3 regions of the Vibrio frigidus genome follow, and region 1 is predicted to be linked to each of the others. Evidence: predicted binding sites of a transcription regulator. Region 1 holds the regulator's gene; each other region holds the start of a gene.
The links. Region 1 encodes CRP, which controls carbon source genes, mostly activating them, when cyclic AMP is high. Its sites were predicted from a motif close to TGTGANNNNNNTCACA; they were not measured.
Positions count from the first base shown of each region.

Region 2: recB (exodeoxyribonuclease V subunit beta) is a predicted target of CRP. The motif match lies at 1,935-1,950, and genes of this name have one in related genera.
Region 3: udp (uridine phosphorylase) is a predicted target of CRP. The motif match lies at 2,714-2,729, and genes of this name have one in related genera.

Region 1 covers NZ_JBCDMC010000011.1:115,567-121,631, reverse strand. The annotation lists gene AACW90_RS18285 (aminotransferase-like domain-containing protein) at 1-695, shown strand, start outside; gene AACW90_RS18280 (hydrolase) at 692-1,663, shown strand; gene AACW90_RS18275 (YheU family protein) at 1,679-1,891, shown strand; gene AACW90_RS18270 (phosphoribulokinase) at 1,982-2,851, shown strand; gene crp (cAMP-activated global transcriptional regulator CRP) at 3,098-3,730, shown strand; gene AACW90_RS18260 (GNAT family N-acetyltransferase) at 3,809-4,273, opposite strand; gene groL (chaperonin GroEL) at 4,485-6,065, opposite strand, start outside.
Region 2 covers NZ_JBCDMC010000015.1:9,951-16,015, forward strand. The annotation lists gene recC (exodeoxyribonuclease V subunit gamma) at 1-1,795, shown strand, start outside; gene recB (exodeoxyribonuclease V subunit beta) at 1,983-5,612, shown strand; gene recD (exodeoxyribonuclease V subunit alpha) at 5,602-6,065, shown strand, end outside.
Region 3 covers NZ_JBCDMC010000004.1:381,341-387,405, forward strand. The annotation lists gene AACW90_RS09390 (response regulator) at 1-202, shown strand, start outside; gene AACW90_RS09395 (zinc/cadmium/mercury/lead-transporting ATPase) at 305-2,584, shown strand; gene udp (uridine phosphorylase) at 2,823-3,581, shown strand; gene AACW90_RS09405 (Card1-like endonuclease domain-containing protein) at 3,701-4,849, opposite strand; gene AACW90_RS09410 (methyl-accepting chemotaxis protein) at 5,019-6,065, opposite strand, start outside.

The DNA of each region.
Region 1 (6,065 bases):
AAGCTCGATTTATCTATTTGACCCCTACATTACAAAATCCTACAACAGCAACCATGTCTTGGGAGCGTCGTATCGCTATACTAGACATCTGTAAACAACATGATCTATATGTCATAGAAGACGATGTGAATGGTCTTCTTCCCGCAGATGCCCCACCACCAATGGTTAATTTAGCACCTGAGCAGGTTATTCATATTGGTGCTTTCTCCAAATGTCTAGCCCCGGGGTTACGCGTGGGTTACATTCAGCCTCCCACTAAACTGCACCCACACCTTAGTATTACGTTGCAAAACCATAGCTGGATGATTAGCCCATTACTTACCGCATTAGCGTGTGAGCTGCTTCGTTCCAACAAGCTAGAACATACCTTAGATTATATCCGGACTGAAATGAGAGGAAGGTTAAAACTCGCACTGACCTATTTATCTGACTTTCAACTCCAATACACCCACGACTGCTTTCATATATGGTTAACATTGCCTGACCACTGGCGCTTAAGCGACTTTGTCCAAAAAGCAGCATGTGATGGCGTTATCGTAAAATCAGCGGAACTATTCACACCTCCAGCCGCCAACGTGCCTCCTGCCGTACGACTTGCATTAAGCTCACCAATCGATCAAGCTCAGGTGGAAGTCGGGTTAATTAAGTTGAAAGCCTTATTAGATAGCACCCCAATCAGTGATTTTACTTTATGACCGAGTTTAACGCAGCAAGAGGATTAACTAATCCTCACGTACAGACCGTTATTCCTAGAATGATTCGGAAACAACCGCTTTTCTCTGCTCAATGGCAGACATTAGAAACACCAGACGGAGACTTCCTTGATCTTGCTTGGAGTGAAGATTGGACCAGCACAACAGTGAAAGAGAAGCCTATTTTTGTCCTTTTTCACGGCTTAGAAGGCAGCTTTGATAGCCCATACGCCAATGGCTTGATGCACGCTTTTTCTCAACAAGGTTGGCTATCGGTCATGATGCATTTTCGAGGCTGTAGCGGCAGGCCCAACCGGCTAGCGAGAGCTTATCATTCTGGTGAAACCGAAGACCCACGTTTCTTTTTGGAGCATATACAAAACGTATTTCCAGATCAGCCAAAGGTCGCTATTGGTATATCGCTTGGCGGAAACATGCTGGTTAATTACTTGGCTAAATACAATCACGATCCAATAGTAGAAGCGGCCACCGTCGTCTCTGCACCTCTCGATTTAGCGGCATGCTCATCAAGAATTGAACAAGGATTTTCCAAGATTTATCGGAACTATCTATTAACCTCTCTAAAGAAAAATGCGTTACAAAAACAGGATCAACTGGAATCAGAACTTGGCGTTTCAACGCAGGATTTAAAAGCCATAAAAACGCTTTATGGCTTCGACGATATGATAACCGCACCGTTACATGGATTTAAAAATGCTAACGATTATTATCAACAATGCTCTGGCATCCATGTTATTAATAAGGTCAACATCCCTTTGCAGGTCATTCATGCCGAAGACGACCCATTTATGACTCAAGCGGTAATACCAGACTTTCCATTAAACAAAAACATACACTATCGTCTATTTAAACAAGGTGGTCATGTGGGTTTTTTATCCGGAACCCTGACGAAACCCATTTTTTGGTTAGAACAAGCAATACCCAAATATTACCAACACATCGCATCATGAATAAAAGTAGGCTTTATGATCATTCCATGGCAAGAAATAGATAGTGAGACGCTTGATAATCTAATTAAAGAGTTTGTGTTGAGAGAAGGGACAGATTACGGCCAAAATGAAGCCACCTTAGACGATAAAGTCAGTCAGGTACGAAGTCAGCTTAATACAGGAGAAGCGGTGATTGTTTTTTCTGAGCTTCACGAAACTGTCGATATTAAACTCAAGCGCGAGTTCTGATAACAAAAAGTAAAGCGTTTATTCTTTTTATAGAATCTCATACACTAATTTCATATCAGCATTATCATCAATGTAACGACAAGGAATCTCATGTCAGCAAAACATCCGATTATCGCAGTTACAGGTTCATCTGGCGCAGGAACAACAACAACATCTGAAGCATTCAGAAAAATGTTTAATATGATGGACGTGAAAGCCGCGTGGGTGGAAGGTGACAGTTTTCACCGATTTACTCGTCCGGAAATGGACATTGAAATTCGAAAAGCCAAAGAACAAGGCAAACACATTAGTTACTTTGGTGCAGAAGCCAATAACTTCCCTGCCCTTGAACAGTTTTTTAGGAAATATGGCGATGAAGGTCAAGGCCAAGTAAGACGATACTTACATTCATTTGATGAGGCTGTACCTTATAATCAAATGCCTGGCACATTCACCCCATGGCAAGACTTAGCAGAAGATAGCGATGTGCTTTTTTATGAAGGCTTACATGGTGCCGTTGTCGATGGCGATATTAATGTTTCACAACATGTTGACTTACTGATCGGCATGGTCCCCATTGTAAACCTTGAGTGGATCCAAAAATTTGTACGTGACACGCGAGATAGAGGCCATTCACGAGAAGCAGTGACCGACTCCATCGTTCGTTCTATGGATGATTATCTTAACTACATTACCCCTCAGTTTTCTCGAACGCACATAAACTTCCAACGGGTTCCGACTGTCGATACCTCAAATCCGCTTAATGCGAAAGCGATACCCAGTTTGGACGAAAGCTTTGTCGTAATTCGATTACGTGGAATGAAGAACGTAGACTTTCCATATCTTTTAGCCATGATTGATGGCTCTTTTGTTTCTCGCCATAATACGCTCGTGGTGCCAGGAGGAAAAATGAGTTTTGCTATGGAATTAATAATCAGACCAGTTCTACAACAATTAATAGAAACCGGAAAAATCGGCTAAAAATTAAGCCTGAATGCAGTTTAGTTCTGATACCGTGACGATGTGCACAGTTTTGCTTAGAGAAACGGGAAATCAGGGCGATCAAAATCAAGAAATTGACTGCAAAAAAGGATACTATTCTTAACCTATATACATGTGTAGCTTGCAGCTACGAATTTAAGATCTTAAGCTAACGTCACCAATAATATGGGGACACAGCAAAGGAAAGCTGCTGGCACAGGCCCTACAGATAATAGTGAGATAATTATGGTTCTTGGTAAACCTCAAACCGATCCAACGTTAGAGTGGTTTCTTTCGCATTGTCATATTCATAAATATCCTTCCAAAAGTACGCTTATCCATGCTGGAGAAAAAGCGGAAACTCTGTATTACATTGTGAAAGGCTCTGTAGCTGTGCTTATCAAGGATGAAGAAGGTAAAGAGATGATTCTTTCTTACCTTAACCAAGGAGACTTCATCGGTGAGCTAGGTCTATTCGAAGAAGATCAAGAGCGTACCGCATGGGTTCGTGCCAAATCACCATGTGAAGTAGCTGAAATTTCGTTTAAGAAATTCCGCCAGCTTATTCAAGTTAATCCTGACATTTTAATGCGTCTTTCGGCTCAAATGGCAAGCCGTCTACAAACGACTAGCCAAAAAGTTGGTGACTTAGCATTCTTAGATGTAACGGGTCGTATTGCTCAAACACTTCTGAACTTAGCAAAACAACCAGATGCGATGACTCACCCAGACGGCATGCAAATTAAGATCACTCGTCAAGAGATTGGTCAGATTGTAGGTTGTTCTCGTGAAACTGTTGGCCGTATTCTTAAGATGCTTGAAGAACAGAATTTAATTTCTGCTCACGGTAAAACTATCGTAGTTTACGGTACACGTTAATACCGCCACAAACAGCATTGATTAAAAAGCAGCGTTTACGCTGCTTTTTTTATGCCATAAGAAAAGATACGCATTGGTTTATACTCGCAGCTCCATCCTATAATTAATGAGTGTTTGCCCTCTGAGATCCACTTGCCGCTCTTCTATTACCTTAAACCCATAGTGTTCAAAAAAAGGCTTTGCAGTAATGCTGACATGCGAATAAAGTCGACCAATTTTGCTTTTATTACCTTTCTGGAAAATTTGTTGCATTAAAGCGCCAGCAATCCCCATACTTTGATGATTGTGATCGACATAAAAATGACCAATCAACCCATCAGACTGGAGATCGGCATAACCCACTATCTTGTTATCAATTTCGGCGACAAAAGGCGCAAGCTTATCCAGAAGTGCCTGCCAACTATCAAGCGTAACTTCATCTGATGCCCAAGCTTCTATTTGCCGTTCAGAGTAGTCCTTTCTGTTTACACTACGAACAGTATTAAAAAACAACGTTCTCAACGTACAGGCGTCTTCTGGAACATATGATCGCACTCGGATAATACTCTGCACTTCGTCACTTCTCTTCTAATTTATAATTAATATTTGGTAAGCCTAACCAGTAATTAAACCATTTTCTATAGGTATAAAAAAACCGAAGCGATAAACTTCGGTTTTTTACTATAACAAGGTTTAGGATTCTCTAAACTGTGTGACTTCGGAGCACAACTAACGCTGCTATCAAGTCATTCAGTAATGAGAAACTAAATCCTTCTTACATCATGCCTGGCATGCCACCCATACCACCCATGCCGCCCATATCAGGCATTCCGCCTGAATCTTTAGCTGGCATATCGGTAATCATCGCTTCTGTTGTGATCATAAGACCAGCAACCGATGCGGCGAACTGTAGCGCACTACGAGTTACTTTAGTTGGGTCAAGGATACCCATTGCAATCATGTCACCGTATTCGCCTGTCGCAGCGTTATAGCCATAGCTACCTTCGCCAGCTTTAACGTTATTAGCAACAACAGAATCTTCGTCACCCGCATTTTCAACGATCTGACGCAATGGTGCTTCCATAGCACGAAGTGCAACGCGAATACCTACGTTTTGCTCTTCGTTAGCACCTTCAAGACCAACGACTTTCGATGCAGCGCGAATAAGTGCAACACCACCACCAGCAACAACGCCTTCTTCAACGGCTGCGCGAGTAGCGTGAAGTGCATCTTCTACGCGATCTTTCTTCTCTTTCATTTCAACTTCGGTTGCTGCACCGACTTTGATTACTGCAACACCGCCAGCGAGTTTAGCGACACGTTCTTGTAGCTTCTCTTTGTCGTAGTCTGACGTTGCTTCTTCGATTTGTTGACGAATTTGAGATACACGCCCTTGAATCATGGCTTCTTGACCAAGGCCATCAATGATCGTTGTGTTCTCTTTAGTGATAATAACGCGCTTAGCTTGACCAAGGTCTTCTAGCGTTGCTTTCTCAAGTTCTAGACCAATTTCTTCAGAGATAACCGTACCAGAAGTAAGTACTGCGATATCTTGAAGCATTGATTTACGACGATCACCAAAACCAGGTGCTTTAACAGCCGCTGCTTTCACGATACCACGCATGTTGTTTACAACGAGTGTTGCTAGTGCTTCACCCTCTACATCTTCTGCAATGATAAGCAGTGGACGAGATGCTTTTGCAACCGCTTCTAATATTGTAAGTAGTTCACGAATATTAGACACTTTCTTGTCGATAAGAAGAATGAATGGGTTTTCTAGTTCAACCGAACCCGCTTCTTGGTTTGTGATGAAATACGGCGATAGATAACCGCGATCAAATTGCATACCTTCTACAACATCTAGTTCATCCTGAAGCGCTTGACCTTCTTCAACGGTAATAACACCGTCACGACCAACTTTTTCCATAGCTTCTGCAATGATGTTACCAACAGTATCATCTGCATTTGCAGAGATAGTAGCAACCTGTGCGATAGCCTTAGAGTCCGTACAAGGAACAGATAGACCTTTCAGCTCTTCAACTGCTGCGATAACCGCTTTGTCGATACCGCGCTTCAGGTCCATTGGGTTCATACCCGCTGCAACGGCCTTAAGGCCTTCAGTAATGATAGATTGAGCAAGTACTGTCGCAGTAGTTGTACCGTCACCAGCAGCATCATTTGCTTGAGATGCTACTTCTTTAACCATTTGTGCGCCCATGTTTTGGAACTTGTCTTCAAGTTCAATCTCACGCGCTACAGATACACCATCTTTAGTAATCGTTGGTGCACCAAAAGATTTGTCTAGTACCACGTTACGACCTTTTGGTCCAAGTGTTACTTTTACCGCATCAGCCAG
Region 2 (6,065 bases), on a different contig from region 1:
TAATCAATCTATTGCGCCATATAATGAAGTACAAGGAATGGACGCGGAAATAGCCGGAAAATTCGCCCATTTTATTGATCGTATTACCTCCTACCGCCGTGAACTTGCTCAGACTCGATCAATAGGGGATTGGCAAGCACTGCTCTACCGTCTAATCGATGATTTTTTTCTAGTAGAATTAGAAGGTGAGGTGGCACTAAAATCTATTCGTGATGCGTTGCAACAATTGGCGACGCAACTCTCCGACGCCAACTATTTGCAACCCCTTTCACCCACTATATTGGTGGATTATTTACAATCCAAACTCTCGGCTTCACGTGTTAGCCAGCGTTTTCTTGCTGGCCAAGTCAATTTTTGCACATTGATGCCTATGCGCTCCATTCCATTTGAAGTCGTTTGCCTTCTAGGTATGAATGATGGTGTTTATCCTCGTGCGATGCCACAAGACGGGTTAGATTTGATGAATAAACGGGCGAAGGTGGGTGACCGCTCTCGACGTGATGATGATAGGTATCTGTTTTTGGAAGCATTGCTGTCGGCTCAAAGTAAGCTCTATATAAGCTATGTTGGACGTTCAATTCAAGATAATAGTGAGCGTTCTCCTTCAATCCTTGTTTCTGAACTTCTAGATTATTGCGGACAAAACTTCTGTTTAGTCGGAGAAGAAAATACAAACAACGATGACTCTGCCTGCTCGTTAATAAGTAACTTAACGACACATTACCCTATGGTTCCGTTTAGTGAGAAAGCATTTGGTATTGAATATCAAAGCTATGTTAGCGAATGGCTTCCTTCGGCCAAAAGAGACGGGCATAAGGCAGAACAATTTATACAACCTTTACCCGATTATCGTGATATTGCCGAGCAACCAGAGCACCTTCCATTAGCTGAGTTGCAACGTTTTTGGCGACTACCTGTTCAGTACTTTTTTAATCGTCGACTCAAGGTGTTCTTTGAAGAGTTTGGTCGAGCGACAGAGGATGACGAACCTTTTCTGCTTAATAATTTGCAGAGCTACAACCTGAGAGATGAACTCTTACATTCATTGCTTAAAGCCAAACTAGACAATCAAGATGAAAATACGGTTTACCAAAACTTTGTTCAACAGCAACGGGCGAAAGGTGGCTTGCCAGTTGGTGCATTTGGCGAATTGGAACTGAGTGTTAATCGAGAAAAAACAGATAAATTGGTGGATGAATTATTGTTTCTTTGCCAAACACCACTAGGCGATATAGAAGTCGACCTGCGGATAGAGCTGGATGACTGGAAGGAAGCTATCAACCTTAATGGTTGGATATCGGGTCACTATCAATCCGGGTTAGTTCGTTATCGCAGCGGTAGAATTCGTAGTCAGGATCTACTTCTAGCTTGGATAGATCACCTCTGTTTGGCAGTAGTAGGAGAGCATAAAAAAACACACCTAATCGGTTTTAATGACAAATCTGGGCTAGAACATAAAGTCATTCTTCCTGTCGACAAACCGCAAGCTAAATTATGGCTAGTTGAATTGGTGCAGTATTATTTTAATGGCCTAAATCAACCGTTAGCGTATTTTCCTAAAACAGCGTTAATCGGTATGGAGAGGCTGGTTTTAGGGAAAGAAGACGGTGATGTCAAAATGGCGAACACGTTTAACGATGGTTATCAGTTTAGTGGTGAAGGGAGTAACCGATATATTCATCGAGTATGGCCAGAATGGAATGAATCACTGTACCAACAGGTTTCTGTACTTGCCAGTGATGTGTTATTAAGTGTACTGAATCAGACACAAGATAGTGAAAATGTAGAGGTATAAAAGTCAATGAAAGGGAAAAGAATGTAGGGTGGCCGTCCGCAAATCATTATTATTTGTAGGGCGTTTACAGTACGGCCACAATGGCCAGAGGGACCATAAATTCTTTGAACAGATATTAACCGTAAACCATACGCTTAACCGTGATTGTGATCGCGCTAATTGTAACTGATAACCGAGAAATTGAACTATGCCGCAAACCTTAAACACGATGAGCTTTCCACTACATGGAGCAAGGTTAATTGAAGCCTCTGCAGGTACAGGGAAAACCTTTACCATCTCTGGTTTGTACCTGCGATTGCTTTTAGGGCATGGTGATCAGGAGAGCCGTCATACTTCGCCATTAACCGTGGACCAAATATTAGTGGTTACTTTTACGGAAGCGGCGACGGCAGAGTTGAGAGAACGCATTCGAAGTAAGATTCATGACGCAAGAATTGCATTTCTAAGAGGCGAGAGCAACGATCCGGTTATAAAGTTATTGCTCGAGCAACTCCCTGATACTAAACAGGTGATATCGGTATTACTAAATGCCGAACGTCAAATGGACGAAGCGGCAATCTTCACTATTCATGGATTTTGTCAACGAATGTTAACGCAAAATGCATTTGAATCTGGTAGTCGTTTCAACAATGAATTCATCACGGATGAAAGTAAACTAAAAGCCCAAGTGGTCGCCGATTATTGGCGCCGAAATTTTTATTCTCTTTCGCTTAATCTCGCTAATGAAGTGCGCACCATTTGGCGCGAACCGGAGTTACTTCTTAAGGATATTTCTACCCAATTAACCGGCGTTCCGGTTACTCTTACTGTGGAAGCGATGGAAGATACGTTGGAAGCGCTTCACCTTAAAAATCTTGCTCTGATAGAGTCGCTCAAAGCGTTCTGGAAAGAAAGTGTTGAAGATATTCCTCAAATAATAAACGACTCCGATGTAAGTAAGCGCTCATTTACAAAAAAGAATTTACCAGCCTGGATTAACGAGATTTCTCAATGGGCAGAAAACCCAACAGAAGGGTACCAGTGCCCAGATAAGCTAGAGAAATTCACTCAAGAATTTTTGATAGAAAAAACACCGGAAAATAAAGTCATTCCAGATCACCCTCTTTTTGCTTATGTGAGTAGGTTTATTGCGAATAAACCCAGTATCAAAGAGCCACTTTTGGCGCACGCAATTCAGGTGTGTAGAGATAACTTGCAACAGATAAAGCAAGAGAGGCACTGGCTCTCATTTGATGACCTCTTAACCAACCTTTCTGCTGCCATTGACACGGATGAACAAGGAAATCTTACCGCAAGGATACGTCACCTTTTTCCCGTCGCGATGATCGATGAGTTCCAAGATACCGACCCACTACAGTACAGTATTTTCAGCCGTATCTACCTTTCTAATCCAGAATCTGGCTTATTAATGATAGGGGACCCCAAACAAGCGATTTATGGCTTTCGGGGCGCAGATATTTTTACCTATATTCGAGCAAGGAATGAGGTGGCGGATCACTACACGTTGGATATCAATTGGCGGTCTAGTGCAGATATGGTTAATGCGACTAATGGTATTTTTACTCAAGCCAATTCTCCCTTTGTGTATGATAACGACATCCCTTTCTACCCTGTTAACCCGAGCCCAGATGCAGAAAATCGCAGTTGGTGGTTAGACGGGGTTAAACAAAAAGCATTGACCTACTGGCTACAAGAAACAGACGAACCAGTTGCAAAGACCGACTACACAAACAGCATGGCTGTGGGGACCGCAGAAAAAATTAGCCAGATATTGCAAAGCAGTGATGAGGCCTATTTTTTGGATTCAAAAGGACAGAGAAAGTCGATACAAGCCGGTAATATTGCAGTTTTGGTAAGAACGGGAAGTGAAGGTCAACTCGTTCGACAAGAATTAGCGAAAAAAGGGGTGGCGAGTGTCTATCTCTCTAATAGGGATAGCGTATTTAAGAGTGCGATGGCGAGTGCCATACTGCGTTTACTACAAGCGGTGCTTTACCCAGAAGATGAGCGGATTTTACGAGCGGCATTGGCCTCTGATGTTCTCATGAAAAGTAGCAGAGCGCTTGATAATCTGAATGAAAATGAGATCGAGTTAGAAGCGAAGATTAACGCGTTCAAGGCATTTCGAGTCGTTTGGCAGCAAAGAGGTGTTATGCCTATGCTTCGAGCGATAATGTCGGCAGAAGGGATTGGTGAAAATCTATTAGCGCAGGAATTTGGAGAGCGATTAATAACCGATTTTTTGCATCTAGCGGAATTATTGCAACAAGCAAGTTTAACGTTAGATAGTGATCATGCGTTGGTTCGTTGGTTTACTGAGTCAATTCAAGACATTCAGCAGGGTGGTTCAGCGGGTGATGAACAGATTCAAAGGTTAGAGTCGGAAAGAAACCTAGTACAAATTGTTACTATCCATAAATCGAAGGGGTTGGAATATGATCTGGTCTTTTTGCCGTTTGCTTCAGCGTATAGAGAATCGAAAAACGGTCAATATTATGATCAACAGCTTGAAACCACTTTTCTAGATATCACCTTGCAACCCACGTCAGTTGCCTTATCAGATAAAGAACGTTTAGCGGAAGATTTACGCCTTTTATATGTGGCGATTACTCGCGCAGTATATGGTTGTTTTGTTGGTATTGCTCCGTTGAGGAAAGGTCGTTCTAGAAAAGATCCAACCGGTGCACACTTAAGTGCCGTTGGTTACCTTCTTCAGAATGGAGAGGAGAGTTCCACTGCTGAGTTTGAAAGTACCGCTTACAGCCAAGTAGCAAAGCATCAAGAGCTCATGGTTATCAGCCACATACCTGAAATGATTGATAATAGAACACAGGCCGACGTAGTAGAACAGATAGAGCTTTTTGATCATAGTGATCTAAAAGAACATAGTGATCTAAATGCTCGTATTATGCATAGAGATATCGACAAAAGTTGGCGAGTCACTAGTTACTCTGGGCTCGTTAAACAAGGGCACAGTAAAATCGATACCAGTGCTCAATTTGAGATAGAGACTCAATCGACGGGTCTCGATATTGATTCAGCTGAAGATAAAGATGAATTGCCGATAGATGAGCCAGAAGCCACTATTTTTAACTTTCCGCGAGGTGCTAGACCTGGGACATTCTTACACACCATTTTTGAAGAAATTGATTTTACACTGCCAGCGACCAGTGATGAAACCAGTAAGATAGTATCTGAATTGTTGCAAGTAGAGCAGTATGAAGAGAAATGGTTACCTATCTTACAAGGCATGATAGATACGGTATTGTCGGCCCGGTTAGACGGCATGGCGTTACAACTTTGCGATAAAGATAGCTCAAGAAAGCTCGTTGAAATGGAATTTTTGCTGCCAATTAAACACCTCTCGTCAGTGTTATTTAATGACTTAAGTAAACAATACGATCAACTATCCCAGAAAACGGACGAATTAGGGTTTAGTGATGTGCAGGGGATGCTGAAAGGATTTATCGATCTCGTGTTTGTTCACGAAGGGAAATACTATATTTTAGATTGGAAGTCGAACCATCTTGGGGATGAAAACGCGGCTTATCAAGAAGGCGCACTACAGCAAGCGATGATCGATCATCGATATGATTTCCAATATCAAATCTATGCACTTGCCCTTCATCGGTTTTTGCGTAATCGAATTGCCGACTACCAGTATGACAAACATTTTGGTGGGGTTTACTACCTATTTCTGAGAGGCATTGATGACAGCGGAAATGGTATTTTCTTTAGCAAACCAGACGCTGAATTTCTAGATCGGTTTGATAGCTTGATCGATGGCAAGCGAGTAGAGGTTGAAAATGCTAAGTAATCTGGAAACCTTAAGCGCAAAAAATAGCATCAGACAGTTGGATGTTCAGTTTGCACGGTTTATTCATTCTATAGAGACGCAATACGCTGATGAAGTGGCTTTTATATCCGGTATTGTTAGCAATGAACTGTCTAAAGGCCATATATGTATCAAGATCAGTGAACTCAATTTTATAGAGATGTTAGGGCTTTATGGTCACGCTTCTGAGTCACTTTTGTCAAATCTCGACGGGGTCGACTGGCAAGCGGTATTAACCGAGGCGTCTTGTGTCGGTGATGATATTGATAACCAAAATCAACCTCTTATATTTGATGGGCAGAGACTTTACTTACAGCGATATTGGTATTATGAACAGTTTATCGCGACCAAGCTAAATATGTTGGCAGAACCAATATCATTTTCAGATCAGGAGAGCGATACCCTATCTAAAAGACTCACTGATCTTTTCCCTGA
Region 3 (6,065 bases), on a different contig from region 1:
CGGACAAGCGACGCATCAAGATACTATCACCGCTATCAATCTTGCTCGTATCGAGAGTTACTTTGAAAAGCCTTGGAATGCAGATGTTTTACGCGAACGTGCAAGGACACTGGTTACAGAGTTTATCTTTGACCAAGGATTGGACTATACCGATTATCAAAGTAATTTGGATCAAAATGTTGTTTTAGCTCGCCTTCGTTAATTTGATGAAATCAAAGCTTGACCTTGGAGTTAACTCCAAGGTTTATGCTTGTTGGTATCTTAACAAAAATCATTTACACCAAATGGTGATAAAGGAGATACCATGTGTACTAAACACAAAGGCTGTCAACCAAAGGCAACCACTCAGAATATCAGTAGCGATAGCTGCTCTGATCCAATGACTACTCAGATAAAAACTATCGGTGCTGAAAGTGAAGGCTGTTGTGCTAGCGAGTCTGGTACTTGCAGTAGTGGTTCTGGCCCTTCAGAGGAAAATGACCCCTCAGGTTTACAATCTCTTTTTACTCAAAGCTGGAAAATTGCGGGGATGGATTGCCCTTCTTGTGCTCGAAAAATTGAAACGGCGGTTAGCAATATATCCGGTGTCAGCTATGTTAAAGTGTTATTTGCGACTGAAAAACTTGTCGTTAAATACGATGATTCAGCGCTTGCTCAAACTATCGAATCTGTCGCGTTAAAGACCGGTTTTCCGTTAAATCTATATACCTCCCAGCCTACTACAGACGATGATTTCAGTCTGCGTGGCTTATTCAAACAGAATATCCAAGTTATCTCTCTCGTGATTGCGATGCTTATCTCTTTTGCATTACAACCACTTCTTCCTCAATTCAGTGAGTGGTCTTTTGTTGCAATTTGTTTATTAGGGTTGATACCTATCGGTAAAAAAGCGATCACCTTAGCGAGATCTGGTACCCCGTTTTCAATTGAGACGCTGATGAGTGTTGCTGCAATTGGGGCACTGTATTTAGGCGAAACGATTGAAGCAGCAATGGTTTTACTGTTGTTTTTACTTGGTGAAAAACTCGAAGCTTACGCCTCTTCACGGGCAAGAAGTGGGGTAAAGTCTTTAATGGCGTTGGTTCCTGAAGACGCCGTAAAGATTGTGGATGGAGAACGGGTTCACGTTTCAGTTAGCGAATTAATTCCTGAAGACATTATTGAGGTATCTCCGGGTTCTCGTCTTCCTGCTGATGGGGTGATTTTAACCTCGGCTAGTTTCGATGAAAGCGCACTAACGGGTGAGTCACTCCCGGTAGAACATCTAGCGGACGATCAGGTTCTTGCCGGTTCTGTTGCCGTTGATAAAGTGGTTCGCTTACGGGTTACCTCTAAGCAAGGTCAAAACGCCATTGATCGCATACTACATCTAATCGAACAAGCCGAGTCGCACAAAGCGCCACTTGAACGTTTTCTTGATAGATTCAGTCGTTGGTATACCCCCGCCATGATGGCTCTAGCATTGTTGGTCATTATTACTCCTCCGCTTCTTTTTGAGCAGCCTTGGGAGACATGGGTATACCGAGGCCTTGCTTTACTGCTTATTGCTTGTCCTTGTGCGTTGGTGATCTCTACGCCTGCTGCCATAACTTCTGGATTAGCGGTTGCCGCTAAACGCGGGGCGTTAATAAAAGGTGGAGCAGCACTCGAACAACTTGGACGCATAGAAACAGTCGCTTTTGACAAGACGGGTACTTTGACCAAAGGTGAACCGAAAGTGACGGATGTTGTGCCACTAGGAAATATAACGAGAGAACGCTTGCTAGGGCTAACCGCATCCATCGAATTAGGTTCAACACATCCATTAGCGAAGTCGTTAGTGGCTTACGTTAACAGCCAACATATTGCTATTTCGGAAGCGACCGAGAAAACGGCGATTGCCGGTATTGGTGTGTCTGGAATAATTTCGGGTGTTAGCTATTGTATAAGCGCGCCAAGTAAGGCAAATGTACCGATATCGACTGAGATAGAGCAACACGTTGCTCGTCTCGAGAGCGTAGGCAAGACAACGGTTTTAGTCATAGAAGAGTCGAAGGTGATTGGCGTTATTGCTTGGCAAGATACCTTACGTACGGATGCGAAAGACGCGATAGACAAACTACACAAACTCGGTATTAGTACGTTAATGCTTACAGGTGACAATGCGCGAAGTGCAAAAGGTATCGCTGACAAAATTGGTGTTGAATATAAAGCGGGTCTGCTTCCTGAAGATAAAGTGAATTTTGTTCAACAGCTTGCGAAAACGAAGCATGTTGCGATGGTTGGCGATGGTATCAATGACGCTCCAGCCATGAAAGCGGCGTCAATCGGTATTGCGATGGGCAGTGGCACTGATGTTGCGTTGGAAGCGGCAGATTCGGCCTTGACTCACAACCGTCTGACGGATGTCGCAGAAATTATTATTCTTTCGAAAGCAACATTGGCAAATATTCGTCAAAATATCGCTTTGGCATTAGGGTTAAAAGCCGTATTTTTGGTGACGAGCCTTCTGGGTATTACTGGATTATGGTTGGCGGTATTGGCAGACAGTGGCGCGACATTATTAGTAACAGCAAATGCTTTAAGGTTGTTGAGGTTGAAATAGTGGCATTTGGACAGGATAAATTCCAGATGCTTGCTATTCTTTTAATTGAACGAATTCTATTCAAAAATGTAGAAAAACGTGATGCCAATCGGTTTTCTATGTAATAGGCAGTGTAATGTAAGTTTATATTGTGATTGTGATCACTCTATGGGTGGCATTTGTTCGCTACAGTTTGTCTGTCAACTTCACCCATATTCTGGATTAGCAAAAATGCTGAGTCCACATTAAGGAGCCATCTATGTCTCAACCTGTTTTTCACCTTGGTATTACTGCGGCCGATCTTAAAGGCGCAACTGTTGCTATTATTCCTGGTGACCCAGATCGCGTGCCAAAAATTGCCGCTGAAATGGATAATGCAGTACAACTTTCAAGCCACCGTGAATACAATGTTTACTTGGCAGAATTAGATGGCACACCTGTCGTAGTTTGTTCTACGGGTATCGGGGGTCCTTCTACTTCTATTGCGGTTGAAGAACTTGCACAGTGTGGTGTACGTACATTCTTACGTGTGGGTACTACTGGTGCAATTCAATCAGATGTTAACGTCGGTGATATGATTGTTTCTACTGGTTCAGTTCGTTTAGATGGCGCTAGTTTGCATTTTGCTCCGTTAGAGTTTCCAGCCGTTGCAAACTTTGAAGTTGCAACCGCAATGAAAGAAGCGGTAGAAGAGTCTGGCGCTAAAGTGCATATGGGCGTAACGGCGTCTAGTGATACCTTTTATCCAGGACAAGAGCGTTACGATACGTTCTCTGGTCGTGTTGTTAAGCGTTTCCAAGGTTCAATGCAAGAGTGGCAAGACATGGGTGTTCTCAATTTCGAAATGGAATCTGCGACGCTATTTACAATGTGTGCAAGCTCTGGTCTTAAGGCTGGCTGCGTTGCGGGTGTGATCATCAACCGTACTCAGAAAGAGATCCCAGATCATGCGACGCTTAAAGAAACTGAGACGCGTTCTATTCAGGTCGTTATTGCCGCTGCGCGTAAAATGCTTTAATTATTGATCGGTTGCTCTTGTCGTTCGAGAAGCAACTTTGCTTGATAATAAAAATCCCGGATACTTTTGGTATTCGGGATTTTTTGTTGTAAGTCTTATCTTAAATTACAGTTCATCAATCACAACTCATCGTGACCGCCCGCATCAGCAAACCAATGGGTTAGGTGTTTTTTCAGGTCTTTCAGTTCGTCGGGACCGATAAGTGCTAGCCCTAAGTCCTCAGCACGAGTGATATCGTTGTGTCTCAATGGACGGAAGCTAACCAGCATTGCTCGAGCTTGTAAGCCACCCAGCAAATCTCTCAAGGACTCGAGCTTGTAGAGAGTATCGTCACCGTCGTCGCGCATGCCTTTTGTTTTGCACTCTATTATGTGTAGTTTGTTGTTCACAACAGTCGCTACATCGAGCTCATTTCGAACTTCACGTTCCCCTAACTGGCGATATACCTGAACATTGAGAGAGTGGTCTTGTATGGTTGGTAGTTCATCTTGAATCTGCTTAACGGTACTATGGACCAGTGTTTCAAGCCACTCACCATTAGAAAATCGCCTTGCGTCTTCGCTCGCAAATTTGAGAACACCATTTTGATAGGTTGCAAGCTGTGTGTCTACAAGGTCGGAGAGAAGCATATTCACTTCGCGATAGCCTTGTTGTTTTTCGGTTAAACTTACCTCTAATTTTTGCTCTTTACGACACGTTGTTGCCAAGTAGTTGAGTGTCGCGAGTCCGGGGCCAAGTTCGAGGGCGTTGCCGGCCCATCTTTGTCCGAGTTCATAGAGTTGATCGGGTAAATCGTGTTCGTTAAATTCAGCCCGCGCACCAAAAATAGTTAAATAGTCAGCAATCGTGATGTGGTCTTCTAGTTGAGCATCTTTGTTTTCTTCCGGATAAATCCAGCAAATCTTATCGCTGTTTGGTTCAACAACGAAGATCTCCCAAGCATTGCGTCGAAACATTTCATAAACAGGCAATAGGCGATGACGCAACCCACAGCTGGCGTTGAGTTTTAGCTCTTTGCCACGCTGACGAAGGTTTGTTTCTAGCTGATGTATCGCTTGTCTAATCAGAGGTGTGTCAGCGATTGACGTTATTTCAAAAAACTCAGTTTTGATGTTTCGTTTGTCTAAAACGTATTTGAGCCTCTGAAACATTACCTTTTGATTCTTGTCCCCAATAAAGATGATGTGCTCACAGATTGCTCTATTATCAAAAAGCGGCGTGATTAAGCGGATGGGGTCTCGATCAATAATACCAACGTGAATAGCCATTTAACGTCCTTACTAATTATAAGTATTGGCCGGCATTAAAATTTTATTGGAAGGGTTCGCTGGCCTTACATTTTATATTGTAGTAACTATATAAAAAACAAGGGTGAATTGATAACAATTCACCCTTGTTAAAGTAATAATTGACCTTAACATGACCTAGAGTTTGAATTTAGAGCTTAAATCGGCTCACCAAGCTCTCTTGTTCCTGTGCGATCGTGCTTAAATTCTCACTCACAGAAGCAATTTCTGACATAGCATGATAACTTTCATCGGCAATCTGATTAATGCCTTCTAAACTTTGCGCTATGTCGCCAGTGGTTGTGCTTTGTTCCGCTGCGGCTTCAGATATATGTGTGCTCATTTGACTAATTTCGAGTATTAACGCCTGAATTTCTTCCATCGAGCTGTTTGCATTTGACGCTTGAGCAACGGAGTTTTCCATATCACCCATGCAGCTTTCAATGATTTGATTAGCTGATTTTGAACTCGATTGAAGGTTGGCGATCATGCTTTCGATTTCGGTGGTCGACTCTGTTGTCTTCTGAGCCAATACTCTGACTTCATCCGCGACAACAGCGAACCCTCTGCCTTGTTCACCTGCTCTCGCCGCTTCTATCGCGGCATTGAGTGCTAATAGATTGGTTTGTTCAGCGATGCCTTGAATCACATCCAAGATCGACCCAATTTCGCTACTCATTTTTTGTAGCTCGGATACGGCACTCACCGAATCAGTTAATCGACTTTCGAGCTGGTTGATTGTGGTGATGTTCTGACTCATTACTTGACGGCCACTGTCAGAAGCACTTTCTACCTGATGTACCTTGTCTAACGAGCTTAGTGCGCTTTGTGAAACCTCTGCGACAGAATGGGCCATCTCTGTCATCGCTGTCGCGACATTGGCGGTTTGTTCGCGCTGACTACTGAGTTGAGTTTGTGCATTGTTTGAGGTGGACTGATTGGTTGTGGATGCATTAGTCAGATTGTGCGACGCGCTACTGAGCTGTTGCAGAATGTTATGTAGATTGTCTGCTAGGGTATTAATATGCCCACTCACACGGCCAAATTCGTTGTTGTGGCGAATCTCAATTCGTTTGGTCATGTCACCGTCTGCGAGGCTTTCAAGCGTATCAAAAATGCGGGTAAGAGGCTCTCTCACGCTATGGGCAAGGCGATAGCCGATCACGATTGCAATGATAACCACCACAATACCGATAAT